Regions from separate parts of the Bradyrhizobium sp. RT6a genome, predicted to be linked through region 1. Evidence: predicted binding sites of a transcription regulator. Region 1 holds the regulator's gene; the other holds the start of a gene.
The links. Region 1 encodes HrcA, which represses chaperone genes, less so after heat shock. Its sites were predicted from a motif close to GTTAGCACTCNCNNNNNGNGAGTGCTAAC; they were not measured.
Positions count from the first base shown of each region.

Region 2: ABIC03_RS12475 (co-chaperone GroES) is a predicted target of HrcA. The motif match lies at 4,246-4,274, and genes of this name have one in related genera.

Region 1 covers NZ_JBEPQC010000009.1:47,340-55,062, forward strand. The annotation lists gene hemW (radical SAM family heme chaperone HemW) at 1-1,116, opposite strand, end outside; gene rdgB (RdgB/HAM1 family non-canonical purine NTP pyrophosphatase) at 1,103-1,738, opposite strand; gene rph (ribonuclease PH) at 1,750-2,463, opposite strand; gene hrcA (heat-inducible transcriptional repressor HrcA) at 2,645-3,733, shown strand; gene grpE (nucleotide exchange factor GrpE) at 3,830-4,444, shown strand; gene pncA (bifunctional nicotinamidase/pyrazinamidase) at 4,521-5,243, opposite strand; gene ABIC03_RS32720 (hypothetical protein) at 5,404-6,345, opposite strand; gene dnaK (molecular chaperone DnaK) at 6,740-7,723, shown strand, end outside.
Region 2 covers NZ_JBEPQC010000002.1:563,822-571,544, reverse strand. The annotation lists gene ABIC03_RS12495 (LysR substrate-binding domain-containing protein) at 1-668, shown strand, start outside; gene ABIC03_RS12490 (O-linked N-acetylglucosamine transferase, SPINDLY family protein) at 817-2,943, shown strand; gene ABIC03_RS12485 (cupin domain-containing protein) at 2,956-3,495, opposite strand; gene ABIC03_RS12480 (usg protein) at 3,651-3,938, opposite strand; gene ABIC03_RS12475 (co-chaperone GroES) at 4,317-4,631, shown strand; gene groL (chaperonin GroEL) at 4,676-6,316, shown strand; gene lepB (signal peptidase I) at 6,557-7,303, opposite strand; gene ABIC03_RS12460 (LysR family transcriptional regulator) at 7,413-7,723, opposite strand, start outside.

The sequences.
Region 1 (7,723 bases):
AAAACCGCTGCTGGTCACGCGCAGCCGACCCGTTGCATCCACCGTGATCGCGCCTTCTTCGCGCAGCAGCGTGATGCGCTTGGGATCGAGCGAGCGGCCAGACAGCGCGCGGTAGCGCTCGGGGTCGATGCCCTCGGCGAGGCGCAACCCCATCAGCAGGAATTCGTCGGCGCGTTCTTCGCTGTTGAGGAGGTCGTCGGTGACGTTGCCATGGCCGTTGGTCTCGACCCGCATCAGCCAGGCTTCGGGACGCTTCTCGGTGGCGGTTGCGTGCCTGATACCATCGATGTCGAGCCGGCCATGGGCGCCGGGGCCGATGCCGGCATATTCCTCGCCGCGCCAGTAGACCAGATTGTGCCGGCACTCGGCGCCGCGCCGCGCGTGATTTGAAATCTCGTAGGCGGGCAGGCCGAGCTTGTCGCAGGTCTCCTGCGTAACGTCGTAGAGCGCGCGTGCGATCGCCTCATCCGGCGTCTTCAGCTTGCCGGCTTGATGCAGGCCGAAGAACGGCGTGCCTTCTTCGATCGTCAATTGATAGAGCGACAGATGCTCGGCCGCCTCGTCGATCGCGAGACGCAATTCATCGGCCCACATCGCCGGCGTCTGGTCGGGACGGGCATAGATCAGGTCGAACGAATAACGATCGAACGAGCGGCGCGCGATGGCGACGGCATCGAGTGCCTCGCGCGCGCTGTGCATGCGGCCCAGCGCTTTCAGCGAGGCATCGTCGAGCGCCTGCACGCCGAGCGAGACGCGGTTGACGCCGGCGGCGCGATAGCCGGCGAAGCGCGTAGCCTCGACGCTGGTCGGGTTTGCCTCCAGCGTGACTTCGACGTCTTTCGCCACGGTCCAGTGCTTGCCGATGGCGTCGAGCACAGCGCCGACGGTTGCAGGCTGCATGAGCGAGGGCGTTCCGCCGCCGAGAAAGATCGAGGTGACTTCGCGGCCGGGCGAACGTTGCGCGGTCGTTTCGATCTCACGCGCGAATGCTGACGCAAAACGCGCCTCGTCGATCGCGGCGTGGCGAACGTGGCTGTTGAAGTCGCAATAGGGGCACTTCGACAGGCAGAACGGCCAGTGCACGTAGACGCCGAAGGCTTCCTTAGCGCGGCTCAAGGCAGATCTCCGCCAGTTTCACGAAGGCGCGGGCACGGTGCGACAGGCCGAGACCGAGCGGCGGCAGGCCGTGCTTCTCGATGCTCTCCATCTCGCCGAAGGTGCGGCTATGGCCGTCGGGCAAAAACATCGGGTCGTAGCCGAAGCCGGCGGTGCCGCGCGGCGGCCACACCAGCGTGCCGTCGACGCGCGCCTCGACCTCTTCGAGATGATCGTCGGGCCATGCAACGCAGAGCGCGGAAACGAAATGCGCCTTGCGTTTGGCGGGCGTGGTCGCGCCGCGCTCCTGCAACAGCCGCTCGATCCGAGCCATCGCCGCGTCAAAATCCTTGTTCGGCCCGGCCCAGCGCGCCGAATAGATGCCGGGCGCGCCATCGAGCGCGTCGACCACGATGCCGGAATCATCGGCGAAAGATGGCAGCTTCGTCGCCTGCGCTGCCGCGACGGCCTTGATCGCGGCATTGCTGCGGAAATCGTTTCCGGTCTCTTCCGGCTCCGAAAGGCCTAATTCGCCGGCCGACACCGCCTCGATGCCGTAAGGCGCGAGCAGCTCCTTCATCTCGGCGAGCTTGCCGGGATTATGGGTCGCGATGACCAGCTTTCCGGTGATTCGGCGATGCATCGGCCTATTGACTACGCTACCGCCAGTTTCTGCAAGTCCACGAGACGCGCGACGCCCTTGCGCGCCAGCGCCATCAGAGCCAGGAACTCGGCTTCCGTGAACGGCTCGCGTTCCGCGGTGCCCTGGACTTCGATGATGCGGCCATCGCCCGTCATGACGAAATTGGCGTCGGTATCGGCTTCGGAGTCCTCGGCATAGTCGAGGTCGAGCACCGGCGTGCCCTTGTAGATGCCGCAGGAGATCGCGGCGACGTTGTCGCGCAACACATTGGCCTTGACCATGTTGCGCGCCTTCATCCAGGTGATGCAATCGGCGAGGGCGACCCAGGCCCCGGTGATCGAGGCCGTGCGGGTGCCGCCGTCGGCCTGCAGCACGTCGCAATCGACCGTGATCTGGCGCTCACCGAGCGCTTCGAGATTAATGATGGTGCGAAGCGAGCGTCCGATCAGGCGCTGAATTTCGACGGTGCGGCCGCTCTGCTTTCCGGCGGAGGCCTCGCGGCGGGTGCGTTCCGAGGTCGCGCGCGGCAGCATGCCGTATTCGGCGGTGACCCAGCCGCGGCCCTGGCCCTTCAGCCATGGCGGCAGGCGGTCTTCCAGCGTGGCGGTGACCAGCACGTGGGTGTCGCCGAACTTCACCAGGCACGAGCCTTCCGCATATTTGACCACGCCGCGCTCCAGCGTCACGGGGCGCAGTTCGTCGGGCGCACGGCGGCTTGGCCGCATGGGAAATCCTCCAAAACTCTCGGAAAGGGGCTGTTGGCGGTGCTTGTAGGTGGGGTGAGGGTGGGCGGCAAGGGGGAAGATCGAGGCCTTATTCACCCCCGATTTTCAATCCGCGAACGCCACGCTTGTCAGAAGCCGCAGGGATAGACAAATTACCTGTATCTGAGAGGAGTTACCGTCTGTGGCCCATCACGATCCGATCCATCTGATCGCGCCGCGCGCGGGCCTCGCCCAGCTCAACGAGCGTTCCCGCGACATCTTTCGTCAAATCGTCGAAAGCTACCTCGCGACGGGGGAGCCGGTGGGCTCGCGCAATATTTCGCGCCTGATTGCCATGCCGCTGTCGCCCGCCTCGGTCCGCAACGTCATGGCCGACCTGGAACAGCTCGGCCTGATCTACGCCCCGCATACCTCCGCCGGCCGGCTGCCGACGGAACTCGGCCTGCGGTTCTTCGTCGACGCCCTGATGCAGGTCGGCGACCTCAATGACAGTGAGCGGCAGGCGATCCAGAGCCAGTTGACCTCCGTCGGCCACGCGCAATCGGTCGAGGCTGCGCTCGAGGAGGCATTGACGCGACTCTCCGGCCTGACCCGCGCAGCCGCCGTCGTGCTGACGCCGAAATCCAATGCGCGGCTGAAACATATCGAATTCGTCCGCTTGGAACCGGAAAAGGCATTGGTGATCCTGGTCGGCGAGGACGGGCAGGTCGAAAACCGCGTGCTGACGCTCCCGCCGGGGGTTCCATCCTCGGCGCTGACTGAAGCCGGTAACTTCCTCAATGCACGTATCCGTGGCCGGACCCTGGCCGAGGCCCGGCTGGAGCTCGAGACCGCGCTCGGAGAGGCGCGGACCGAGCTCGATCAGCTGACGCACAAGGTGATCTCGGCCGGTATCGCCAGCTGGTCGGGCGGCGAAAACGAGGATCGCCAGCTGATCGTTCGCGGCCACGCCAATCTGCTCGAAGATTTGCATGCGCTGGAGGATCTCGAGCGCGTTCGCCTGCTCTTCGACGATCTCGAGACCAAGCGTGGCGTGATCGACCTGCTCGGCCGGGCCGAAACCGCGGAAGGCGTGCGAATCTTCATCGGCAGTGAGAACAAGCTGTTCTCGCTGTCGGGCTCGTCCACCATCATCTCGCCCTATCGGGATGCCGCCGGCCATATCGTCGGCGTTTTGGGCGTGATCGGGCCGACACGGCTGAATTATGCCCGCGTGATCCCGACCGTGGACTACGCTGCCCGCATCGTCAGCCGGCTCCTGGGGGGCTGACCGGCGTCTCTCCCGATCACGGGCGCTTGATTTTCGGCGCCCGAAGCACGATATCCGGGCCAGAAACCCCCTGAGACGAATGCGAAAAGAGAGCCGATGACCGATCGAGACCGGCAACCCGAAGACACGAGTGCTGCGGCCGGCGAGCCCGTGGTGTCAAAACCCTACATCATGCCCGACGATCCCGAGCCCGGCTCGGTCGAGCTCCTGCAGAAGGAAGCCGCCGAGGCGCGCGATCGCATGCTGCGGACGCTGGCCGAGATGGAGAATTTGCGCAAGCGCACCGCCAAAGAGGTCGCAGACTCCAAGCTCTACGGCGTCACGGGCTTTGCCCGCGACGTGCTCGACATCGCCGACAACCTCCAGCGCGCGCTCGATGCCGTTCCGGCCGAAGCTCGTGCGACGGCCGATGCAGGCCTGGCCTCGCTGATCGAGGGCGTCGAGCTGACCGAGCGCTCGCTGCTCAGCGCGCTGGAAAAACACGGCGTGAAGAAATTCGACCCCTTGGGCCAGAAGTTCGATCCGAACTTTCAGCAGGCGATGTTCGAGGTGCCCGATGCGTCGGTGCCCGCAGGCACCGTCGTGCAGGTCATGCAGGCCGGCTACACCATCGGCGAGCGCGTGCTGCGTCCCGCCCTGGTCGGTGTCGCCAAGGGCGGCGCCAAGGCCGCGCCCGCCAACAGCAACGAGCCGAACGGCGCGGCCAACTGATCGATCCTCATGGTGAGGAGGCGCGCGCGAAGGGTGCGCTCCTCAGGATGAGGGTCTGGCAGTTCGGTCGCGCCTCTTACGCGCTCGCCGCGATATCCGCGGACTGAATCCGCTTCACGCCGGCCTTGGCCATATCGGCCCAGGCTTTTGCGAGCGAGCCCTGATTGTCGATGCCGCGGCAGGCGTCTTCCACCACATAGACCTCGAAGCCCGCCTTGCGCGCGTCGAGCGCGGTCCAGGCGACGCAGAAATCCGTCGCCAGCCCCGCGACGAAGACGCGCTTGATCTTTCGCCCCTTCAGATAGCCGGCAAGGCCGGTCGAGGTCTTGCCGTCGGCTTCGAGAAAGGCCGAATAGCTGTCGACGTCCTTGTGAAAACCCTTGCGGATGATGAGCTCGGCGTGCGGGATCGCAAGGTCCTTCGACAGCGCGGCGCCGTCGGTGCCCTGCACGCAATGGTCTGGCCACAGCACCTGCTTGCCGTAGGGAAGATCGACGGTCTCGAACGGCTTCTTGCCGGCGTGGACTGACGCGAAGGAAATATGGCCTTGCGTGTGCCAGTCCTGCGTCATCACCACGTTCGAAAACGCTTTCGAGATCTTGTTGATGACGGGGACCACCTGCTCGCCTTCCTTCACGGCAAGGCTGCCGCCGGGAAGGAAGCAGTTCTGTACGTCGATCACGAGCAGCGCGGATGCATCGTCCGGCTTGATCGATGCAGCTGCCAGAATTGCGGTTGGCGCGAGGGCCACGAGAGCGCTCGTCCCGAGCGCCGCCAAGACTTGTCGCCGATCCAGCATCATTCGCCTCCCTCTAGGATGAACTCAACGGAAGGGGAGCCTAGTTCCGTTCGTATACGAACAGAAGCCCGAAAATGCAGCCGGCTTTGGTGAGTCGTTGGGCTGCTGACCGGATATCATCGTCGTCCCGGCGTAGGCCGGGACGACGGTTAGTGTCGGGTCAGCCCTTCGGCTGGATGCCGTCGCGGACCGCGCGGAAGCGGGTGAAGGCGGCCGGCCACTGCTCGCGCGGGGCGCTGGCGATGATGCGCAGCGAGGCGCCGCCGCTGCTGAAGCGGATCCACTGCACCACGGTCACCGGCGTCTTGTCCTTGCCGCTGACGCCGTCGATCCGGGTCTCGAAACCCTGCTGGCCGCTGATGCGGATCGGCTCGGACATGGTGACGCGCGACTCCCGCACGCCGGGAATCTGGAGCGCCGCCTCCTGGGCGAAGCGGGCGCGGTCGTCGGCCTGCTGCGGGGTGGCGCCGATCACGCCGAGGATCATGAATGGCTTCGATTCATAGCCGGTACTCTCGTCGCCGTCGGCCAGGATGATGCTCGAGCCCGGCGCCAGCGTGCGAACGTCCTTGAAGTCGGCGAGATCGGTGATCTTGAACGGCATCAGCGCGATCTGCTCTTCGGCCGAGACCTGCTTGCGGGTGACGACGCTCGCGAACATCTGCCGCACCGCCTCGTCGGTGTAGATCTTGATCGCATTCTCCGGGATCTGCACCGCGACATAGCCGGAGAAGCCGGCGCCCGGCACGATCATCGAATAGCGCCGCACCGGCGTCTCGCCGGCCTTGCCGCTCTCAGTGGTGAAATAGGCAAGACCGGCGGGCGTCTCGATCTTGTCCTGCTTGACGCCGTTGGCTCCGGCCGGATTGGAGTTGAAGGCGCTCACGACTTCGCCATAGGCCGCCGGCGGCAGCTCTGTGATCAGCACCTTGACGCTGCCGTCCTCGCTCTCGAAGCCGGGAAAGGTCTTGGCCGTGTTAAGACCGACCAATGGCACCATGCCGAGGCGCAAGCCAGGCGGGAAAACGGCGTCGGCAGCCAGAGCCGGAAGCGCAGAGGCGACGAGGAGGGCGAGCGCAGCGAGGGGGCGGATCAGCTTCATGGGCACTCTGATTGGTTCACATTGAGGCCGTTCGATGGTGGCCGGCCGGTCGCTTTGTCGCGCGAGGCAGCCCGATGACGAGCCCGGCCGGCTGCCCGCCTTTTAGCGGGTTTGGACTTGCCGCAACAGGGCGGGGCGGAATGCGGTAGCCGATGCCGCCGATCGCGGCACCTGTTAATAATTCCTCACCCGCAAGGGCGGTGCAGCCCGGATATGTTCTTCCAAAACCCAATGTTTTCACGGCCGAAACTTGCGTTCGGTCCTTGCGGGCACCTCCCCCCCTCCTATATGACCCCCAACCATCGCAATATCGCGAATGTTTGATCTTAGGGGGTTTCGGTTCGGGTGCCTTCTGGGCCCAGCCAGCCTGCCGCAAAAACAAGGATATAGGACCATGGGAAAGGTCATCGGGATCGACCTCGGCACCACGAATTCGTGCGTCGCCGTAATGGATGGCAAGAACGCCAAAGTCATCGAGAATTCCGAAGGCATGCGCACGACGCCTTCGATCGTCGCCGTGACGGACGACGGTGAGCGCCTCGTCGGCCAGCCGGCCAAGCGCCAGGCCGTCACCAATCCCGAGCGCACGTTCTTCGCAGTGAAGCGCCTGATCGGCCGCCGCTACGACGACCCGATGGTCGAGAAGGACAAGAAGCTCGTTCCGTACAAGATCGTGAAGGCTTCCAACGGCGACGCCTGGGTCGAGGCCGACGGCCAGACCTACTCGCCCTCGCAGGTCTCGGCGTTCATCTTGCAGAAGATGAAGGAGACCGCGGAAGCCCATCTCGGCCAGAAGGTCGACCAGGCCGTCATCACCGTGCCCGCCTACTTCAACGACGCCCAGCGCCAGGCGACCAAGGACGCCGGCAAGATCGCGGGCCTTGAAGTGCTGCGCATCATCAACGAGCCGACCGCGGCCGCGCTCGCCTATGGCCTCGACAAGACCAAGGCCGGCACGATCGCCGTGTACGATCTCGGCGGCGGCACGTTCGATATCTCGATTCTCGAAATCGGCGACGGCGTGTTCGAGGTGAAGTCGACCAACGGCGACACCTTCCTCGGCGGCGAAGACTTCGACATGCGCCTGGTCGGCTATCTCGCCGACGAATTCCAGAAGGAGCAGGGCATCAACCTGCGCAACGACAAGCTCGCGTTGCAGCGCCTGAAGGAAGCCGCCGAAAAGGCCAAGATCGAGCTGTCGTCGACGACGCAGACCGAGATCAACCTGCCCTTCATCACCGCGGACCAGACCGGCCCGAAGCATCTGACGATGAAGCTTACCCGCGCCAAGTTCGAGGCGCTGGTCGATGACCTCGTCCAGAAAACCGTCGAGCCCTGCCGCAAGGCGCTGAAGGATGCCGGCCTCACCGCCGCCGAG
Region 2 (7,723 bases), on a different contig from region 1:
CCAGCGCAGCCAGCATCCGCTCGTTCGGTATGGGTCGGTTAAGCGTTGCGGCGATGCCGCGCCTGGCCGGCGGGCTGCTGACGCGCATCGCGGCACGCTTCAAGGTGGACTATCCGCATGTGATGATCTCGATCCGATCCGGCACGGCGAGCGCCGTGCACGACTGGGTCAGTTCCGGGCTTTGCGACACCGGATTGGCGATGCTCTACGGCGAGGTTGCGGGGGTGCACGTCGAGCCGGTGCTCAAGACGCGTTGCGTCGCGATCATGCCGAAGGCACATCGTCTTGCGCAGAAGAAGACGCTGCGCCCTGGCGATTTCGCCAACGAGCCCTTCATCTCCTTCGCCACGGGGAGTCCACTCTACGATCGCATCGATACGATCTTCGCGCAGGCAGGCGTCACGCGCCGCATCGTTGCGGAGACCGATCTGGGCGCATCGGTCTGTGCCCTGGTCGCGGCGGGCCTCGGCATTAGCATCATCAACCCGATTGCCGCGCATGACGAAAGCTCTGGCGCGGCTCTGATCACGCGCCCCTTCAACCCGGCTGTCCCCGTTACGATCGCACTGCTCTATCCACCTTATGCCGCGCGCGCCCGGTTGATCGATGCCTTCAGCGAATATGCTCGCAAGGTCATGAGCGCGGAATTGGGCTATCTCGAGCGGTAGTGGGCCGATCCGCCGCGAGGAAATCAACGCGATCGGGCTTCGTGAAGCTTGTGTGAGGCTGGCGCCCTCGCAGCTCCGATGGAGCGCAGCGCAATCGTGACAATCCTTCCATGTTAATCTCGTCGGGAGATTCGGGTGGGATTGATTCATGAGCAACAGCGCAGGCCAGCGGGCATTTCAAAATGCCCGGCTTCAGAAGCGGCAAAAAGCCGAGGTGACGCCGTTGCTCGCGCGCGCCCTCCAGCTGCACAAGGCGGGACTTCTCCCCGAGGCCAAGACGGCCTATCGCGAACTCCTGGATCTCGCGCCCAACCAATTCATCGCGCTGCATCTGCTCGGCGCTTTGGAGTCCGAAGCCAAAAACTATCAGCAAGCTCAAGTTCTGCTGAGCCGAGCGGTTGCCGTGGATCCGCGATCTGCCGAAGCTCATATGAGTTTGGGCGTCGCGCTCAACGGGCTAAAACGTCACAACGATGCCCGCGAGAGCTATCGGAAGGCCCTGGCCTTGCGACCCAATTACGCCTTAGCGCTATCCAATCTCGGGAACGCGAGCGCGGCCCTCGAACTTTACCAGGAAGCGCTCGAGAGCTACGACAAGGCGCTCTCAATCGACGGAAGACTTTCCGAAGCCCATAACGGCCGGGGTTGGGCGCTCTGCCGTCTGCGCGCCTATGACGAGGCGATCGCAAGCTTAAACCGCGCGCTATCGGTCAAGCCTGACTATGCCTCGGCGTTGTCGACCCGCGCCGTTGCTTTGCGAGAACTTCAGCGATTTGATGAAGCCATGGCGGATTGCAATCGAGCAATCGCGCTTGCACCCGGCGACGCGAATGGGTGGCTGTGGCGGGCCAGTATCTTGCTCCTGACCCGGCAAGTTGCCGAAGCACTGTCCGATTGCGAGAAGGCTCTCGCGACCGATCCCGGCTTCGCTCAGGCTCACAGCCTGCTCGGCCAATGTCTCGCGGCACTTGGCCGGGTCGACGAAGCCCTCGCCAGTTTCGACAGAGCTATCGACATCGAGCCTGATCAGAGCACGATCTCGAGCAAGATATTCACCCTCGATTTTGTGGCGGACGCCAGCGTTGCGCAGCATCAGCAAGCGCGACATGTATGGTGGGAGCAGATTGGTGCGAAGATCGCTTCGGCAGCGGCGGCACCGCATGAGAACAGCCGCGATCCAAATCGCCGTCTGGTGCTGGGTTATGTCTCGTCGGATTTTCACACACATTCAGCGGCGTTCATTTTCAAGCCGGTCCTACAGCACCATGATCGGGCACAGTTCGAGATCGTGTGCTATGCTTGTTCAGCGAAAACGGATGCGACGACTCGCGAATTTCAGGGGATCGCCGATCGCTGGCGCGACGCCTCGCAATGGTCCGACGATCGCCTTGCCGCTCAGATCCGCGCCGATGGCGTCGATATCCTGATCGATCTGTCCGGCCATACCAGCGGAAACCGCCTCGGTGTGTTTGCGCGCAAGCCGGCACCTGTCCAGGCGCATGGCTGGGGCCACGGTACCGGCACCGGGTTGCCAACGATCGATTATCTATTCTCGGACCCGGTCGCGATACCTGTCGCGGTTCGGCACCTGTTTGCGGAGACCATCGTAGACCTGCCGTGCTTCGTGACGTTGGCGCCGCTGCCGGCCGGGATTGCTCGGGCGCCGACGCCGGCGATTGCGAACGGCTTCATCACATTCGGTGTTTTCAACCGCATCAGCAAGATTTCGAACGAGGCGGTGGAAGTCTGGTCCAGGATTCTCGAGCGGGTGCCGGGTTCGCGACTGCTGATCAAGGATACTGCGCTGGACGCTCAGCTGGTCCGCGACAATCTGCTGGCGCGGTTTGCCGCTTGCCGGCTGCCGGCCGAACGCGTCGATCTGCTCGGAGCCACGTCACGAGACGAACATCTGGCAGCGTTCAATCGCGTCGATATTGGCCTCGATCCATTCCCGCAGAATGGCGGCGTCAGCACGTGGGAAGCCTTGCAGATGGGCGTGCCGGTGGTGGCGAAGCTCGGTCACAGCCTGCCAAGCCGTGCTGCCGGTTCCATCCTCACCGCGCTGGGCCTGCCGGAGTGGGTCGCGGAGAGCGACGAGGCCTATGTCGAAATCGCAGCGAGCCGTGGGTTGCAGATCGGCGAGCTCGATAAGTTGCGCGGCGAACTGCCCGGGCAGATCAGGGCTGCCGCCGCCGGCAACCCCGTCTCATACGCGCAAGCGGTGGACGATGCCTATCGCGCGATGTGGAAACGCTATTGCAACGACCGCGGCTGATCTCCGCCTCGCCTACGCCTTCAACTCCACCGTCCTGAACTCCGCCGGCAGGATCACCTCAAGCAGCTCGACGTCGTCCGAATAGTCCAGGATCATGTGCTTGATCTTCGGCGGCTGGGTCCAGGCGCTGCCTTCCTTCATCAGCGTCTCGCCCTCTCCGTCCATATAGGTCTTCACCCAGCCCTTGAGCACGTAGACCATCTGGAATTCGACGTCGTGGAAGTGCAGCTTCGACACCTCGTCCGGATTGCAAGGGCCTTGCAGCCGGATCACGTGCGCCTGCGCGAGGCCGTGGCTCGCGGCGGCGATGCCGAGATCGCGATACTTCGCGTAGGTACGGAGGCCGTCGGCCTTAAAGTCTTCCTCGCGGTGGTGGCTGATCGCAATGCGCTGCTTGGGCCGCGCCGGTTTCTTGACGGATGACTTTGCCGTTGTCGTGCGGGCTTTCGCCTTCACCGCCTTGCGCGCCGAGGATCGTGCGGCGGGTTTGGCCCCGCTTCGCTTCTTCACCGCCGCCTGCGATGCGCTACGCGATTTTGCTTTCTTGGTCATGGGCGGTCTCCCCTGTTGTTATGGGGAGAGGCTAGCACAGAATGCGAGATCCTGGGGTGGGTTAGCGCTCACGTAACCCACCAGTTCTTTCCGCAACCGTTGAAGCACGGTGGGCTTCGCTGAGGCTAACCCGCCGTACAGCACCGCGCTCGCCTTCAATGCAACCGGAATACGCCGTCCACCGCGCGCAGCTCGGCCGGCTTGATCAGCTTGGAATGCGCGACCGTGACCGAGAATAGCGGACCGTCGAGCTTCTTCTGCCAGAACGCCAGGAAATCCGTCAGCGCTGGAAATTTCGGAAACATGTCGTAGTTCTGCCAGACATAGGTCTGGAGCAGCGAGCGATGATCCGGCATCCGGTAGAGAATTTCGGCCGTCGTCAGCCCGTAACCCAGCACCTGTTTCCGGAAGTCGTCGGAAACAACCCCAACTCGCGAGACCATGCCAACCTCCTTTGCAGGAGCGCATATTCAAGGGGTGGCTTTCCGGTACGCGCCCTACGAGCCACCCGGTGGAGATGCGCTCACATGAGTGAAATGTGACGCAAACTGACAATCCATCTCAAGCCCAAAAGTTTAACAAGCTGTTGAAATTCAATGCGTTAGCAGCAGATGCGGCTCCCTGCTAGTACGGGCGCCGAGCGCGATTAACGATGGAAAGAGATTTTGGCAGGCAGCGCTTCCGAGTGCTATTTTTCTGCTACAAGCCCTTGCTCCCGCCAAAATCCTGCCTTATCTCAGCTGTGCCTGTGCTAGCACTCGCCGGCACAGACTGCTAACAATCCAAAATTCCCAACTCGTGCAAAAGCTTAGGAGAACTGCATGAATTTCCGTCCGCTTCACGACCGCGTCGTGGTCAAGCGCATCGACGCAGAAGAGAAGACCGCTGGCGGCATCATCATTCCCGACACGGCGAAGGAAAAGCCCTCGCAGGGCGAGATCGTCGCCGTCGGCCCGGGTGGCCGCGACGAAGCTGGCAAGCTGATCCCGATCGACCTGAAGGTCGGCGACCGCGTGCTGTTCGGCAAGTGGTCCGGCACCGAGGTCAAGATCGACAACGTCGACCTGCTGATCATGAAGGAAAGCGACATCATGGGCGTCCTCGACGTCCCCGCTTCCAAGAAGAAGGCGGCCTAAGAGCCCCTCTCTTATCCAGTTAAACACCTAAGGAAAAAATCCAGATGGCAGCTAAAGAAGTCAAATTCTCCGTCGATGCGCGCGACAAGATGCTTCGCGGCGTCGACATTCTCGCCAACGCGGTGAAGGTCACGCTCGGTCCGAAGGGCCGCAACGTCGTGCTCGACAAGTCGTTCGGCGCTCCCCGCATCACCAAGGACGGCGTCACCGTCGCCAAGGAGATCGAGCTCGAGGACAAGTTCGAGAACATGGGCGCGCAGATGGTGCGCGAAGTCGCTTCGAAGTCCGCTGACGCGGCCGGCGACGGCACCACCACCGCCACCGTGCTGGCCCAGGCGATCGTGCGCGAAGGCGCCAAGTCGGTTGCCGCCGGCATGAATCCGATGGACCTGAAGCGCGGTATCGACCTCGCGGTCGAAGCCGTCGTTGCGGACCTCGTCAAGAACTCCAAGAAGGTCACCTCGAACGACGAGATCGCCCAGGTCGGGACCATCTCGGCCAACGGTGACGCGGAGATCGGCAAGTTCCTCGCCGACGCCATGAAGAAGGTCGGCAACGAGGGTGTCATCACCGTCGAGGAAGCCAAGTCGCTCGAGACCGAGCTCGACGTCGTCGAGGGCATGCAGTTCGACCGCGGCTACATCTCGCCCTACTTCGTCACCAACGCCGACAAGATGCGCGTTGAGATGGACGACGCCTACATCCTCATCAACGAGAAGAAGCTCTCCTCGCTGAACGAGCTGCTCCCGCTGCTCGAGGCCGTGGTGCAGACCGGCAAGCCGCTGGTGATCGTCGCCGAGGACGTCGAAGGCGAAGCGCTTGCGACCCTGGTCGTGAACCGTCTGCGTGGCGGCCTCAAGGTCGCGGCCGTCAAGGCTCCGGGCTTCGGCGATCGCCGCAAGGCCATGCTGCAGGACATCGCGATCCTGACCGGCGGCCAAGCGATCTCGGAAGATCTCGGCATCAAGCTCGAGAACGTCACGCTCAACATGCTCGGTCGCGCCAAGAAGGTGATGATCGACAAGGAGAACACCACGATCGTCAACGGCGCCGGCAAGAAGGCCGACATCGAAGCGCGCGTGGCGCAGATCAAGGCGCAGATCGAGGAGACCACCTCGGACTACGACCGTGAGAAGCTCCAGGAGCGTCTTGCCAAGCTCGCGGGCGGCGTCGCGGTGATCCGCGTCGGCGGCGCGACCGAGGTCGAGGTGAAGGAGCGCAAGGATCGCGTTGATGACGCGATGCATGCGACCCGCGCTGCGGTCGAGGAAGGTATCGTTCCGGGCGGCGGCGTCGCCCTGCTCCGTGCCTCCGAGCAGCTCAAGGGCCTGCGCACCAAGAACGACGACCAGAAGACCGGCGTCGAGATCGTGCGCAAGGCGCTCTCCGCGCCCGCTCGCCAGATCGCGATCAACGCCGGTGAAGACGGCTCCGTGATCGTCGGCAAGGTCCTCGAGAACAAGTCGTACGCCTACGGCTTCGACTCCCAGACCGGCGAATATGTCGATCTCGTCAAGAAGGGCATCATCGACCCGACCAAGGTGGTCCGTACCGCGATCCAGAACGCAGCCTCGGTTGCGGCGCTCCTGATCACCACGGAAGCCATGGTCGCCGAGTTGCCCAAGAAGGGCGGCGCCGGTCCGGCGATGCCCCCGGGCGGCGGCATGGGCGGCATGGACTTCTAAGTCCAGCCATTCCGGCAAACGACAAAATGCGAAACCCCGGCAGCGATGCCGGGGTTTTTGTTTTTGCAGGATCGCTTCGCGCGCCCCATGATCACAGCCCTTAGCCCGGATGGAGCGCCGCGCAATCCGGGGCACGGTGTCCGGCGCAGGCAGTTCTCCTGGATTACGCTGCGCTCCATCCAGGATACGAACTCATGTCATGCAGGCGCCGCGCAATGCCCCCGGGATGGCGGGCGGGCCTCACCACACCTTCCCCAGCCGCTCCAGATGCGGCTCGCCGTGTTGGTCGAGCGACCAGAATATCCGCGTCACCTTGCCGACCAGATTGTCCATCGGCACGAATCCGATCGACGACATCACGCGGCTGTCGCTCGAGTTGTCGCGATTGTCCCCGAGCACGAAGAAATGGCCCGGCGGTACGGTATAGACGTCGGTGTTGTCGTAGTAGCCGTTGTCGACGCAGTCCTGCGTGACGTAGGACGCGCCGTTCGGCAGCGTCTCGCGCCAGCGCTTGGCCTTCGCACCGTCATCCACGCCGCAGGTGGAGCCGGCAACCACCGCCTTCAGGGCAACGCGTGTCACCGGGCGGTCGTTGAGGATGAGCTGGCCCTGCCGCATCTGGATGCGATCACCGGGCAGCCCGACCACGCGCTTGACATAGTCGACTGAGGTGTCCTTTGGCGTCCGGAACACGACGATGTCGCCATACGCGGGCTCGGTGGCCCGGAAACGCCCAGAGATCCATGACGGCGCGAAAGGAAACGAATAGCGGCCATAGCCATAGGCATATTTTGCGGCAAAGACGTAGTCGCCGACCACCAGCGTCGGCGTCATCGAGCCGGACGGGATGTTGAACGGCTGGAACAGGAAGAAGCGAAACAGGAACGGCGGCGACCACAGCACCGGGATCAGGAGGATCAGGATGACGATCGCCTTCCATTCCCGCACCTTGGGCTGCGGGTGGATGGTTTCCTGGAGAGTGGTCATGCGCCTGCCCTGATCAAGCCCGTAGCCGTTGCGAGATTACGCAACCCTCGCGCGCGCGCAATCCCATAGCTTGGTCGCGCCGCTCGCGGATCGCGTTCACGGGTCGCAATCAGCCGCGCGCGAGATCGCTGAAGCAGCGGCGGATCCATTCGATGGTGAGCCGCGTCGCCGGATCGCGCTTGAGATGGTTCTGCACCAGCAGCCAGACGTCGCGGCGCCCAGGCAGCAGTGTGGCGCGCAGGGGGCGATCGCCGAGCAAGTCTGCGCAGACGTGCTCCGGCAACACGCCGGCGGCCTGATGTGCGCGGATCAGGTTACGGATGACGCGAACGTTGTCGGTGACGCAGCGCGCGCGGGCTTTCTTCGTGCGCAGGAATTGCATCTCGGGAATGGCACCGAGCTCGTCGGGATAGGCGCACA